Verrucomicrobium spinosum DSM 4136 = JCM 18804: one gene and its partner. The protein of the gene in region 1 interacts with the protein of each later gene in a pairwise test. Links are inferred from orthologs where the notes say so. Each region holds a gene or a part of one and is shown in the gene's direction. Other genes may lie near its edges.

The links. Proteins that work in one complex are often made in the same cells at the same time.
Region 2: the proteins of VSP_RS29310 (region 1) and groL interact in binary tests that used the Escherichia coli proteins (3 or more experiments, as listed by UniProt). The link is inferred for Verrucomicrobium spinosum DSM 4136 = JCM 18804 from one-to-one orthologs.

Annotation. Positions count from the first base shown.
Region 1 is NZ_ABIZ01000001.1:7,233,512-7,240,768, forward strand. The notes cover bases 1-2,774. They hold VSP_RS29310 (ABC transporter ATP-binding protein), read left to right. Parts: upstream 1-890; coding sequence 891-1,658; downstream 1,659-2,774. Other genes in these bases: VSP_RS29305 (MlaE family ABC transporter permease), read left to right, coding at 76-870; VSP_RS29315 (MlaD family protein), read left to right, coding at 1,730-2,774. Also shown: more of VSP_RS29315, read left to right, coding at 2,775-2,794; VSP_RS37950 (PIN/TRAM domain-containing protein), read left to right, coding at 2,982-4,025; VSP_RS37955 (DKNYY domain-containing protein), read left to right, coding at 4,044-4,907; VSP_RS29330 (redoxin family protein), read left to right, coding at 4,982-5,554; VSP_RS29335 (NAD(P)/FAD-dependent oxidoreductase), read left to right, coding at 6,058-7,257. UniProt on the Escherichia coli protein: Part of the ABC transporter complex MlaFEDB, which is involved in a phospholipid transport pathway that maintains lipid asymmetry in the outer membrane by retrograde trafficking of phospholipids from the outer membrane to the inner membrane.
Region 2 is NZ_ABIZ01000001.1:2,494,030-2,499,659, reverse strand. What follows is about bases 1-2,965. They hold groL (chaperonin GroEL), read left to right. Parts: upstream 1-655; coding sequence 656-2,275; downstream 2,276-2,965. Other genes in these bases: VSP_RS10140 (hypothetical protein), read right to left, coding at 2,927-2,965; VSP_RS10150 (co-chaperone GroES), read left to right, coding at 316-606; dnaK (molecular chaperone DnaK), read left to right, coding at 1-95. Outside these bases: more of VSP_RS10140, read right to left, coding at 2,966-3,637; VSP_RS39205 (VIT domain-containing protein), read right to left, coding at 3,896-5,630.

The DNA of each region.
Region 1 (7,257 bases):
CTTTAAACCGTCACAGACTGACAGAGAACGTTCATTGCGCTGTGCCTATGACGGTGCATGGTGCGATTCTGTCTCATGGACCTCCTTTGCCTACCCGGACGTCTCTTCCTCAACTTCCTGATCTACATGGGTCAGCTTGCCGCGCTTTTGCGGGAGCTGGGCATTGCCATCAAGTCCGGGGTCTGGCGCATGCGCCTGGTTGCGCAGCAGATTGTCTCGATCGGCTACGGTTCCCAGGTGGTGGTCATCGTGACCGGAGCTTTCACTGGTGCGGTGTTCACGGCTCAGACCTATTTTAAGTTCAAAGACTTCGGGGTGGAAACTGGAGTGGGCGCGATCGTCTCGGTGGCCATGTGCCGTGAACTCGGCCCCGTGCTGGCAGGGCTGATGGTGACGGGGCGCGTGGGCGCGGCGATGGCGGCGGAGATTGGTACCATGAAGGTGACCGAGCAGATCGACGCCCTGCGAGCTCTCGGGGTGCATCCGGTGGATTACCTGATGTTGCCGCGGTTCTTCGCCATGCTCATCAGCATGCCGCTCCTCATCGCAGAGAGCATCACCTTCGGCCTCGCGGCCTCTTACTGTGTGGTTGTGTTTGGCTTCGGCGTGCCCAGCGCCTGGTTCTGGCAACATGTGGTGGAGCACACCAATGAGGAGGACATCATCTATGGCATGATCAAGGGTCTGATCTTCGGCATTCTGATCACGGTGATCTCCTGCCACCAGGGCCTCACGGCAAGCGATGGTGCAGTAGGGGTGGGCATCGGCACGACCCGTGCGGTCGTTTACTCCTCATTGGCACTGCTCATCTGCAATTTCTTCCTCTCCCTCCTTCTGAACTACTTCTTCCCGCTCGGCACTGGGATGTAAGCAGCCCCCAAGCCGCCTCTATGGCCCAAGCCCCCCCCAATTCCACACCCTTCATCTCCGTTCGCGGCCTGACTCGCAAGATCGGCTGGCAGGAGATCCTGCGTGGGCTGGACCTGGATGTTCATCGAGGCGAGACCCTTATGCTCATCGGCCCCAGTGGCGAGGGGAAGAGCGTGCTGCTGAAGCACCTGATCGGTCTGATGAAGCCCGACAGCGGGACCATCGTCGTGAATGGAACGAGCATGACCGGCCTGCGGGAGCGTCAAATGGCCCCCGTGCGCAAGCAGATTGGCATCCTTTTCCAAAACGCAGCCCTCTTTGACAGCATGACGGTGGAGCAAAATGTAGGCTTCCCTCTGATGGAAGGTGGCATCCGGGATCGCAAGGAGATCGAGCAGCGCGTGCATGAGGCGCTGGAAGTCGTGGAACTGTCCCAGCACAAGGACAAGATGCCAGTGAACCTTTCCGGCGGCATGCGCAAGCGGGTGGGCATCGCCCGGGCCATCGTTCCCCGTCCTCAGTGCGTGTTGTATGATGAGCCCACGGCTGGTCTGGATCCGATCGTCTCAGACGTGATCGACCAGATGATCCTCCGCCTCCAGAGGCGTTATGGCGTGACCTCCATCGTGGTGACGCACGATATGAAGAGCGTCTTCAAGATCGCCGACCGTGTCGCCATGTTAAAGCGTGGGGTGATTCACTTCCTTGGAACGCCCGAGGAATTGCGCAACTCCCCGGATCCCGAAGTTCAAGACTTTATAGAGGGCCGCTCTGGTGTGACGGGCTGATCCTTCACCCCGTTTCCACACTGCCAGCCTCCTCTTTCATCCATTCCCCGCCCCCCTGACCTTGCCCCACCATGGAAGAACGCGATAGAAAATCTGAATTGCTCGTCGGGCTGTTCCTGTTCGTAGGCATGCTGTTGCTCGCCTATTTGATCCTGCAGTTTGGCAGTGTGCGGGAGCTCTTCAGGCCGACGTACCCCCTGACGGTGGAGTTGGCCGATGGCACGGGCATCCGCGAAGCCACGCCGGTGATGCTGGGAGGCTCCCGCGTGGGCAAGGTGACGGAGAAGCCCACCCTCAATGCCGCCCAAAACGGGGTCATCATCTCCCTGCAGTTGTACCAGGACACAAAGATTGGCTCGGACGCCAAGTTCGGCATTGGCACCTCCGGCCTGCTGGGTGACTCGTTCATCGAGATCAAGCCGAGCGGGAAGACGCCCGCGACCTTCATCGAACCCGGAGCTCACATCAAAGGGGAGGTTTCCGCCGGGCTCGCCGGACTCCAGAACTCCGCCGAGCAGATCGCAAACAAGGTGGATGTGGCCCTCGAGGACATCCGGCTGGCCGTGGCGGACCTGCGAGTCTCGCTGAAGCGCGTCAATGAAGGCGCTTTTTCGGAGAAGGGCATGTCTGATGTGAAGGACTCGTTCGCGAAGTTCAACAACATCGTGACCCGCCTGGATGAGAAGACTCTGAACGAAGAGACCAGCCAGAACGTGAAAGATGCTGTGCACAGTTTTAAAGAAGCCGCCAAAGCCCTGGAGGAAGCCGTGAAGAAGCTCCAGCCCGCCTTTGCAAAGCTGGACGGCGTGGTGACCAAGATCGATGGTGTCGTCACGAAGGCTGATACCGTCATGGGCAGTGCCGATGGAGCCATGAAGTCCATTGACGAAAGCGCCGACGCAATCGGCAAAGTCGCCACGGACCTTCGCCGCGGCGAAGGCTTGCTGCCCGCATTAATCAACGATTCAGCGCTCAAGACTGACTTCAAGAACCTGATCTCCAACATGCGCCAACGGGGCATCTTGTTCTACAAGGACAAGTCCGACCCCGGTGCCAGCCCACCTCTGGCTCCCACTCAAAAGTCCCGCTCAGGCTCATCACGCCCCAATCCGCCTCTGGGCGGTCGGGGTCGCTGAGATCAAAATGGGCTGGGAGGACCGGTCATCAGGCGGGCGTTGTTTGTTACCTGTGGTAATGCGGTTGGCGAAATTGCATTTGCATTTCGAATAACAAATAACGAATAACCGCTCTCGCCCACCCATTCTCTTGCGCCAGCGGCAGGGTGGACGAAGATTGCTCCACCTCTTTCCCTTTTCTCCCTGGATGCCTGTCCCTTGGTCCATCCGGCTTGTCCGGACCCTTTTTCTTACGGTAGCAGTTCTCATCGGTGCCACCATCGCGCTGGGCTTTCAGCAGCCCGCCTGGCTGGGGATTGTGTGCGGACTCATCGCGGGCGGATTCTTTGTGCTCGTGGACTCCTTGCTGGCTCAGTTCAGCTTTCGGGAATTCTCGTTCAGCGTTTTCGGTCTGCTTGTGGGCATGTTCTGCGCCTTCCTGATCACCAAGATCGGTCTGTTCGACCTGCCGTGGTTTCGCAATCTCGATGTTTCCACGGACTCCATTCGGAGCATCGTGGAAATCTGTCTCTACAGCATCTTCGGATTTCTGGGCATGAGTCTGGCCCTCCGCAGCGATCGCGATCAGTTTTCCTTCATCATTCCCTACGTACGCTTCCGCCGTGACGCCTCTGAAGGCGAGCCGATGCTGCTGGACAGCAATGTCATCATCGATGGCCGCATTCCCAAAGTTTTCGCCACTGGCTTTCTCAGCGGACGCTTTGTGATCCCCCGATTCGTGCTGGATGAGCTACAGCGTCTGGCCGACTCCCGGGAGCCGCTGAAAAGCGCACGTGGGAAACGTGGGCTGGACTGCGTGCAGGCCATGCGGGAGGCCCATGGCATCGAACTCACGATTCATGAAGATCCTCTACACGAGAACCAGCCTGTGGATACCCGGCTGGTCACCCTGGCCCGCGAGCTGAATGCCCGGCTCCTTACCAATGACGTAAATCTGGGCAAGGTGGCCTCTGTCCGGAGCGTGACCGTGCTGAACTTCAACGATCTTGCACGGGCCCTACAGCCGGAGGTCGCCACGGGGGATGAGTTTGACCTCAGCCTCGTCAAACCAGGCAAGGACAAGCATCAGGCAGTGGGCTATCTGCCCGATGGGGCCATGATCGTGGTCAATCACGCCTCTCAATTCCTGGGGGAAACCGTGCCCATCGTGGTAAGCGGCACCCTCCAAACGTCCGCAGGCAGATTGATCTTTGCGGAGCTTCGATCCGCTGACACCTCAGTGGAACGTTGATCGATCCCTGATCCGCCCATGCACTCCGCTCGACGCTGCTGGTTCCGAGGGCTGACGTTGGCGGCATTGCTCTCCGCCACCCAGTGCAACAAGGAAAAACCGCCCGGGGCGCTGGATCGCTCCGGCTATCATGTGCGCGGCAGCAAGGTTTACTTCCTGCCCAACTGGACCAGCCGCGCCTGGGAAATCCCCGAGGTGGAACTGGCCACCTTTGAATTTCCCCTGCCGAAAGGCACCGAAACGGACTACGCGAGAGACAGGCAATCCGTGTACTGGCGGGGAAACAAGATCTCGGGCGTGGACCCGAAGACCTTTGAGATCCTGGACTCAGGGTATGCGCACGACGCCTCAAACGTCTATCGCAACGGGACCCTGATCTGCGATGATGCCGCCCACTTCGAGATGGTGAGCGGCAACTTCGTCAAGAACAGCCACACCGTCTACGCCCTCTACCCGGCGACAACGCCGGTTTCCCATGACCCTGCCAACTTTCGCGAGATCTCCGCTCAGGATGGCTACAGCTTCTGCGCTGATCTCGCACAAGTGTTTGTGAACGGGAATACGATCCCCGGAGCCCATCCCGCGACCTTCCGGGTCCTGCAAGGCGGTTACACCCAGGATGCTGGGCAGAGCTTCTACTTTGACAAGCCCATGCCGGAAGGGACCGAGATCGAGTCCCTGGAGATCCTGGCGGGAGCCTACGCAAAGGACGCGGCGCGCGTCTATCACCTGGGTCAGGTGGTGGCAGGAGCAGATCCCGCCACCTTCATCGTCACTGATGACAAGTTTCAGCGTGCCAGAGATGCCCACCAGGAATACGAGCAGGGCCAACGCAAACCCAGGCCTGCCCCACCAGAACCACCTCCGCAAAGGGGTCAGTAAGCCCCTTGTTTTATAGCACAGCGCAGAAGGGCACACCGTATGAATAGCCGTCACCCCATCTCAGCAGATCCATCATGAAAGTCCTCCTGAATGTCCTGCTCTGCCTTCTCGTCCCGGTCAGCCTCACCCTTGGCCAGGACAAGCCCCTTGAACTTGCCGATGTGGAGGGCAATCCCCACCAGCCGCTGAAGGTGGGGGATGGGAAGAAGGCGGTGGTGCTGCTCTTTGTCTCACCCTACTGCCCCACTGCGGGAAAGTTTCTCCCCGAGTTCAACCGCATCGCTGCCGAGCAGTCTCAGTCGTTTTCCTTTTACCTCGTGCATTCCGATCCTGAGACCAAGGCGACCGATGCCTACAAGCAGGCCGTCCTGAACGAGGTGAAGTCCACCGTGCTGCTCGACAAGGACCAGGCTCTGGCGAAGAAGCTGAATGCCCGCATCACGCCGGAGTGCGTGGTGCTGAACCCCGCGGCCGAGGTGGTTTATCAGGGGCGCATGAACGACCTCTACCTGGCCCCTACCAAACGCCAGCGTCAGGCCACGACCAAGGAACTCAGCGATGCGCTGGAGGCGATCGCCGCTGGCAAACCGGTGGCCACGCCGCGTACAGAAGCGGTGGGCTGCAAGATTGGGGGGCTGGCTCCCTGAGGAGAACGGACCAACCGCTCGCGTTCTGGGGTGGATGCCAAGGAACCAGCCTTGAGGCGGCCGCCCCAGATCGAAGCTGATCCCCAGCGGGGATCTCTAACACAGCCCAACATTGGACGAGCCCTAAGCGAGTCAACGTTGGGTATCTCCCAGGACGATGATCAGGTGGGAAAGCCGACTGCATCTGCTTTCTCCCCACCGCCATCAACACCCCCACGTCAGTTGGACCTGATGTCTTGTGTTGCCTGACGTTCGCGGCAAGATGCCGCAAACAGCACACAGGATGCGTGCGCTCCCCGAGCTTCACAACCCCAGGTTCCTTGGCAGGTCACAAGCTCGCTCCTCCAGCCCCCCCTGATGCCCCTCCGCCTCAAAATTCCGGTCACGTCGGACCAGGTGTTCGACAACCAATGGAGACTCTGTGCGCCCTGACAGCACGGAGAGAGCGCATGCGCCATTGCGCCCACCCTGTTCCTGAGTCAGAATTGCGACCCTGATTGTCCATGAACCCACCTGAATCTTCCGAGCACCCCTGGGATGTTGTCATCATTGGCGGAGGTCCCGCAGGATCTTCTGCCGCCACCACCCTGGCCCAGGCCGGACGCAAGGTGCTGGTGCTCGAGAAAGAGAAGTTTCCTCGCTTCCACATCGGCGAATCCCTCCTGCCCTACAACCGGCAGGTGTACGAAGAGCTCGGCGTGTGGGAAAAGATCTCCCAGGCAGGCTTCATGCGCAAAAAGGGTGCCCAGTTCCTGCTCGGCGATGGCACGCGCAAGGTGCGGCTGGATTTCTCCAAAGGCTCCTTCACCGAGTTCCCCGAAGCCGTGCAGGTGGAGCGGGCCAAGTTTGACAACATCCTCCTCACCCACTCCCAGGAGTGCGGCGCGGAGGTGCGGCAGGAATCACTGGTGCAGGATCTTCAGGTCGATGCCGATGGCGTCGCAGTGAAGTACCGGGACAAAGAAGGAGCATCCCACCAGGTGAAGGCCAAGTTCCTGATCGACGCCAGCGGCCTGTCCAACTTCACGGCCAACCGCGAAAATCGCCGCACCTACTACGCAGAGCACAAGAAGATCGCGATCTTCAACCACTTCGCCGGGGTGGACATGCCACAGGGTGAGGAATACGGGGACATCCTCGTGATCCGCCGGAACAACTCGTGGTTCTGGATGATCCCGCTGGAAGACGACAAGGTGAGCGTGGGGCTGGTGATGGATCGCGGCGACTTCCAGGCGCTTGGGCAGGAGCCCAGACAGGTGTTCGAGGAGGCCGTACGCACCACCCCCGCCGTGCAGGAGCGTTTCACCAAGGTGGCACCGCCCGCCTCCGTGCATGTGGCCACCGACTTCTCCTACCGGAACAACTCACTGGTCTCTGATCGCGTAATCCGCGCCGGGGATGCTTCCGGTTTCATCGATCCCGTCTTCTCCAGCGGCGTGCTGCTTGCCACCACCAGTGGCCGCCAGGCCGGACTGGTGGCGGATGAAGCCATCAAGCTGGGCGAATCCATGACTCCTGCCATGCAGGCGTATGAGACCGACACCCGCAACCGCATCGGCCAGTACTGGCAGTTCATCGAGCGCTTCTACACGCAGCCGTTCGCCCAGCTCTTCTTCCAGCCCTCCAACCGCTTTAAGATGATGTGCTCCATCAATGCGGTTCTGGCGGGATGCACCCGGTTGCCTTTCCATGTCCGGATGCGC
Region 2 (5,630 bases), 4.7 Mb from region 1 along the record:
CCGGTGCCCCCGAAGGCGCTGCCGAGGCACCCAAGGACAAGGGCAAGGTCGTGGACGCCGACTTTGAGGTCGTTGACAGCGACAAAAAGAGCTAAGACTCCCCCTTTGAAGCACGCGGCATCCCCCCTCTAAAAACGGGTCCGATCCCGTGCTTCAACCGCTTTCCGCGTCCCGCTTCCGACGTGGATTCAGTGACCGACAGAGATTTCCCCACAGCCGGTAGCGACACCGCATTTTTGAAAAACGGCGCGCTACCGACTGGGTGAACCAAACCAAAACACAACAGAAACCCGAAAAGCATACAGCATACCAACCATGGCTACCAAAATCACACCTCTGGGCCGCCGCGTCCTTGTTAAGCGCGTTACGAGCGAGGAAAAGACCGCGGGCGGCATCTTTCTGCCCGACACCGCCAAGGAAAAGCCCCAAGAGGCTGAAGTTCTCGCTCTCGGCACCGGCAAGGATGACGAAGGCAAGGACGTGACTTTCACGGTTGCAGTCGGCAACAAGGTGCTCATCTCCAAGTACGGCGGCACGGAAGTGAAGCTCGACGGCGACGACGTGCTCATCATCAACGAAACCGACATCCTCGGCATCATCGCCTGATTGCGGGCGGATCCTCTCCACTTAACTCAAACATCGAATACCTAAGAACATGGCTAAACAACTCAACTTCGACGAAAGCGCCCGTCAGGCACTTCTCCGTGGTGTGCAAAAGATCGCCAGAGCGGTCAAAGCCACCCTCGGGCCTTCCGGCCGCAACGTGATCCTCGAGAAGAAATTCGGTTCCCCCACGATCACCAAAGACGGTGTCACCGTGGCCAAGGAAATCGAACTCAGCGATCCCTATGAAAACATGGGCGCCCAGCTCGTGAAGGAAGTCTCCTCCAAGACCAGCGACGTGGCCGGTGACGGCACCACGACCGCCACGGTGCTCGCCGAGGCGATCTACTCCGAAGGTCTCCGTAACGTGACCGCCGGTGCCAACCCGACCTCCCTCCAGCGCGGCATCCTCAAGGCCACCGAGGCCATCGTGGCCAAGCTGAAGGAAATCAGCCAGCCCGTGACCAACGCGACCGAAATCGCCCAGGTCGCCACCGTCTCCGCCAACTGGGACACCGAAATCGGCAACATCATCGCCGACGCCATGGACAAAGTGGGCAAGGACGGCACCATCACGGTGGAAGAAGCCAAGAGCATCGAGACCTCCCTCGACGTCGTGGAAGGCATGCAGTTCGACAAGGGCTACCTCAGCCCCTACTTCGTGACCGATGCTGAGAGCATGGAAGCCGTTCTTGAGAACGCCCTCATCCTCATCCACGAGAAGAAGATCAGCAACCTGAAGGACCTCCTTCCCCTGCTTGAGAAAGTGGCCCGCACCGGCCGCCCGCTTCTGATCATCGCTGAAGATGTCGAAGGTGAAGCCCTCGCCACCCTCGTGGTGAACCGCCTCCGCGGCACCCTCAACATCTGCGCCGTCAAGGCTCCTGGCTTCGGCGACCGCCGCAAGGCCATGCTTGAAGACATCGCCATCCTCACCGGTGGTCGCTGCATTACCGAAGACCTCGGCCTCAAGCTCGAAAACCTTGAGCTCACCGACCTCGGCCGCGCCAAGCGCGTCACGATCGACAAGGAAAACACCACCATCGTTGAAGGCGAAGGCGGTTCCGAGGCCATCGCCGGCCGTGTGAACCAGATCCGTCGTCAGATCGACGAAACCACCAGCGACTACGACCGCGAGAAGCTCCAGGAGCGCCTTGCCAAGCTCGCAGGCGGTGTGGCCGTCATCAACGTCGGTGCTGCCACCGAGACCGAGATGAAGGAAAAGAAAGCCCGCGTGGAAGACGCTCTGCACGCCACTCGTGCAGCCGTTGAGGAAGGCATCGTCCCAGGGGGCGGTGTTGCCCTCATCCGTGCTCAGGCTGCTCTGGCTGAGCTCCAGCTGACTGGCGACGAAGCCACCGGCGCTGACATCGTCCGCCGCGCCATCGAAGCACCTCTCCGCCAGCTTGCCGCCAACGCAGGTCTGGAAGGCGCCCTCATCGTGGCCGAAGTCAAGAAGGGCTCCGGCAACAGCGGCTACAACGTCGCCACCGGCGAATACGTGGACCTCATCAAGGCCGGCGTCGTTGACCCGACCAAGGTCACCCGCAGCGCCCTGCAGAACGCCGCCTCCATCAGCGGTCTTCTCCTCACCACGGAGTGCCTCATCTCCGACATCCCCAAGGAAGAGAAGGCTGAGCCTGCTCACGACCACGGCGGCATGGGCATGTAATTCAGTGGTTCGGTAAGCCGGTAAAACGGTGAACCAATAACCCAAGCATCAGCGGGTCGCAGGAAACTGCGGCCCGCTTTTTTGTTTTCACAAACCATCAGACAGGGCTCAACAACTCCAACGCGAACAAGAGTCGCGAAGCGTCCTGGAGTGCCGGTGGCTCGACACCGCTTTCGCGGCTCTTGCCATTACCTATTCAGTCTGTAGCTTTCCCCGAAGGGGATATCTACCACAGCCCAGTGGTTGGACGAGCCTCAAGCGAGTCAAACCCTGGGAACCTCCGGAGAGAGATGATCAGGTGGGGCGGCCAACTGCATCCACTTTCTCCCCACCGCCATGAACGCCTCCACGTCAGATGGATGCGGTGTCATGTGCTGCGTGCGCTCCCCGAGCTTCCCATGCGTAGGTCATTTTGAAAAACTGCCGGACCACGTTTGCCCGCCCAGGCGCCTCGTCAGACCACTGGCAGCACAATGCCAACAGACATGCTGGCGGAGGCACGGGATAAGCCAAAACGCATCCGGCAGGCGAAAGCGGTGTCAAGCCACCGACACTCCAAGACACTGGCGCGCGCGGAATCTATGCCAGGCGAGTTGCGCGCTCTCCAGCGTTTTGCGTCTTGCAGTCTTGTGTCTCCCCGCGCAGCGGCTCTCACTTCAACACAAAGACCACCGTCGCTCCCACCAGCGCGGCAAGAGCCAGCCAGATGACCAACGCCATGACCGGATTGCCATTGGCAGCAGCAGCCTCGCGATGTTCACGGGTCATGATGCTGCGCAGATGATCATCCAGTCCCGGTTGCTGAGAGAGCTCCAACTGCGACATCGTCACTTCACTCAGGAATGGATTGGGAACATCCTTCGGCTGACGCCAGGTGATCTCACAAACATAGCCTGCGCACATCATCAGCCCCAGGCCCGCTCCGGGCAGCCACAGGGTACCTTCATACAACAGCGCGGCGTCTCCTGTGGGATTGGCCGCTTGCGAAGGAGAGATCACTTCCGACTCCTGGAAAGGGTCTGTCACCGCGTCTTCCTTGCGCCATCCCGCGCCGGAGATGATCGGCTGCATGGCCAACAAGGCCTCGTGCAGCGGCACATCAATAATGGGTTTGCCCGCCCAGCGGTACTTGTCTGAGTCTTCCAGAGAGATCTGGTAGAGGCGCTGATGCTTGTCGAACACCAGTTCCAGATCCCATCCAGAGGTCACCAAAAAACATTCTTCATCCTCCTCCCAATCGGAAGTGTCCACGCCCTCTGCATTCAGCAGTGCCTCCACCTCCTTGCGAGTCATTCCCGGCCGCAGTCCGCGCCACGACTTCAGTTCAGACAAATCATACGTGAGTTCGGCAGGGGCATTCATAACAATCAATCTTCAGGCTGAGCACCAGGCGACCGTCGTAGGACGGTCACTCACGGTGCGGTTCTGCCTCATGCATGTGAATCTCCTGCTGCTTGTGACACCGCCACATCACATCGTTGCTGTGCCCTGATGCATCTGGCAGGTGGAGCCGCCCATTTCTGACGGCTAAACGGCCAATTTCCCCTTCCACACTTCCCCCTCACCGATGAACTACTGTTCTACCGAATTACAGAGTCACCGATATACTGACGTACCGGGTCACTGGCCGACCAAGAACTTGCCGATCTCAATCACTTCCTTCTTGTCCTCCAGCCGCCGTGTCACGGCGTCACGACGCACCTTCCCTTCTTGATCGAAAGCCGTCTGGAACTCCACCTGCACCGTTGTAGCCCCCGCCAGCTTCTGCTGGGTGTTGCCAAAGTAATTCACCTTCACCGTATAGGTGCCCGGAAGCGGACGGCGCACGGTGAAGACTTCCGGACCGTAGCCCCGCGTACAGTCTGCGCTCATGTATCCACCGGTCTTGGTGCGGTTGTGATTGTAGATGCAGATCTCCCCGGTGGGGTCGATCACCCACAGGTCCATGTCCGTGTTGTCCGCGTCCCAAGTCAGCACTACCCGCAGATCCACGGGCACGCCCTCCAGCAACGCGGCCGGGATCCCCAACGACTCCACATCCGGCCTCCGGTTGGCCGGGCAGTCCGCCGGCACCTTTTTCAGCAGGTCATTGAGTTCGTGCAGCGCGATCACCTCCACATCACGGAAGCGGCCATCCCACTGTTTCCTCACCACCTCTGAGAGCAACCACGCCGCCCGGGCATAGTCTGGCTCCTTACTCTCCGCCAGACACAGTGCCAGATCACGCCGGCTCTGTGGCTCCTCGCCGCGCATCTTCAGCACCGCCTCAAACAAAGGCACCGCCAGGTCAAGCCTCTCAAGCTGCTGCAGGCGATAGGCCAGGATGCGCAGCAGGGGCGCACTCTCCAGCTCCATCTCCGCCAGGTTCGAGAGCACACGCAACGCCAGACGTTCATCCTTCTTTTCCTCACGGAAGAAGTCCGCACAATCCAGGAAAAAAGCGGAACTGCTGGCGTTGGCCGGGCGCTCCTTCAGATACGCCGCATAGGCATCCTCCGCCTTGCGCAGCTTCTTCAGGTAAGGGGTGTTGGGATCCCAGGCTTTCACTTCAATCTGACTCGTCATGGCAGGTGGGGAAGCATCGCCACTCTCACCCACGACCGATTTGGCGCTGGCGCGACTCCGTGACAGCTCAGCGGGAGCGGGAGAAGCTGGGGACATCGGCATCACGGCCATGGGCTGGGCCGCGGTCGCCGGGCGGGGCGGTGGCGGAGCTGCTCCGCCAGCAGCCCCGTAGCTGCCCCTCGCTTCCCCCTCGGTCTCCTGCTTGAGTTGATCGTCAGATCCAGGCAGCATTTCAAGCCTGCGCTGACGCAGCGCATCCACTGCCAGCATCACCTTGGTTGCTTCCTCGATCCACTGGTTCCGGCTCGCCGTCTCACGCCCTTCCCTCTTCCATCTGGCGTCCAGATCACGCGCCTTCTCTTTCAGAGCAGCGGCAGCCGCCGAGTCTTCCTGGCTCAAAACGCCGCGCTTTCCAGCTTGCCCCACAGCCTTCCCTCCCGGCTGGTTCTCAACAGAGAGTGCCGCATACAGTGCCGCCTCACGTTCGGCTGCTGGCTTCAACACCGTCTCCAGCCAGGGATGGCGCTTGTCATGCCATTCGTTGAACTCCTTCCACGCCTTCGCTACTGCCGCCAGATGCTCGGCCTCATCCTTCTTGCGCGAGTCCTTGGGCTGTTTTTTCAACAGTGCCAGGTATTCATCCCTCAACTCCGGCTCCGCCGGTTCGATCCCATGACGCACGTAGTCCTCCATCCGGTCCAGCACGATCAAAGACGTCCCCTCCGTCACCAGACGGTGGGCCTTGCCCAAGGCAACAATGGCCGCATCACTGTCCGGCTCCAAGGAGAGT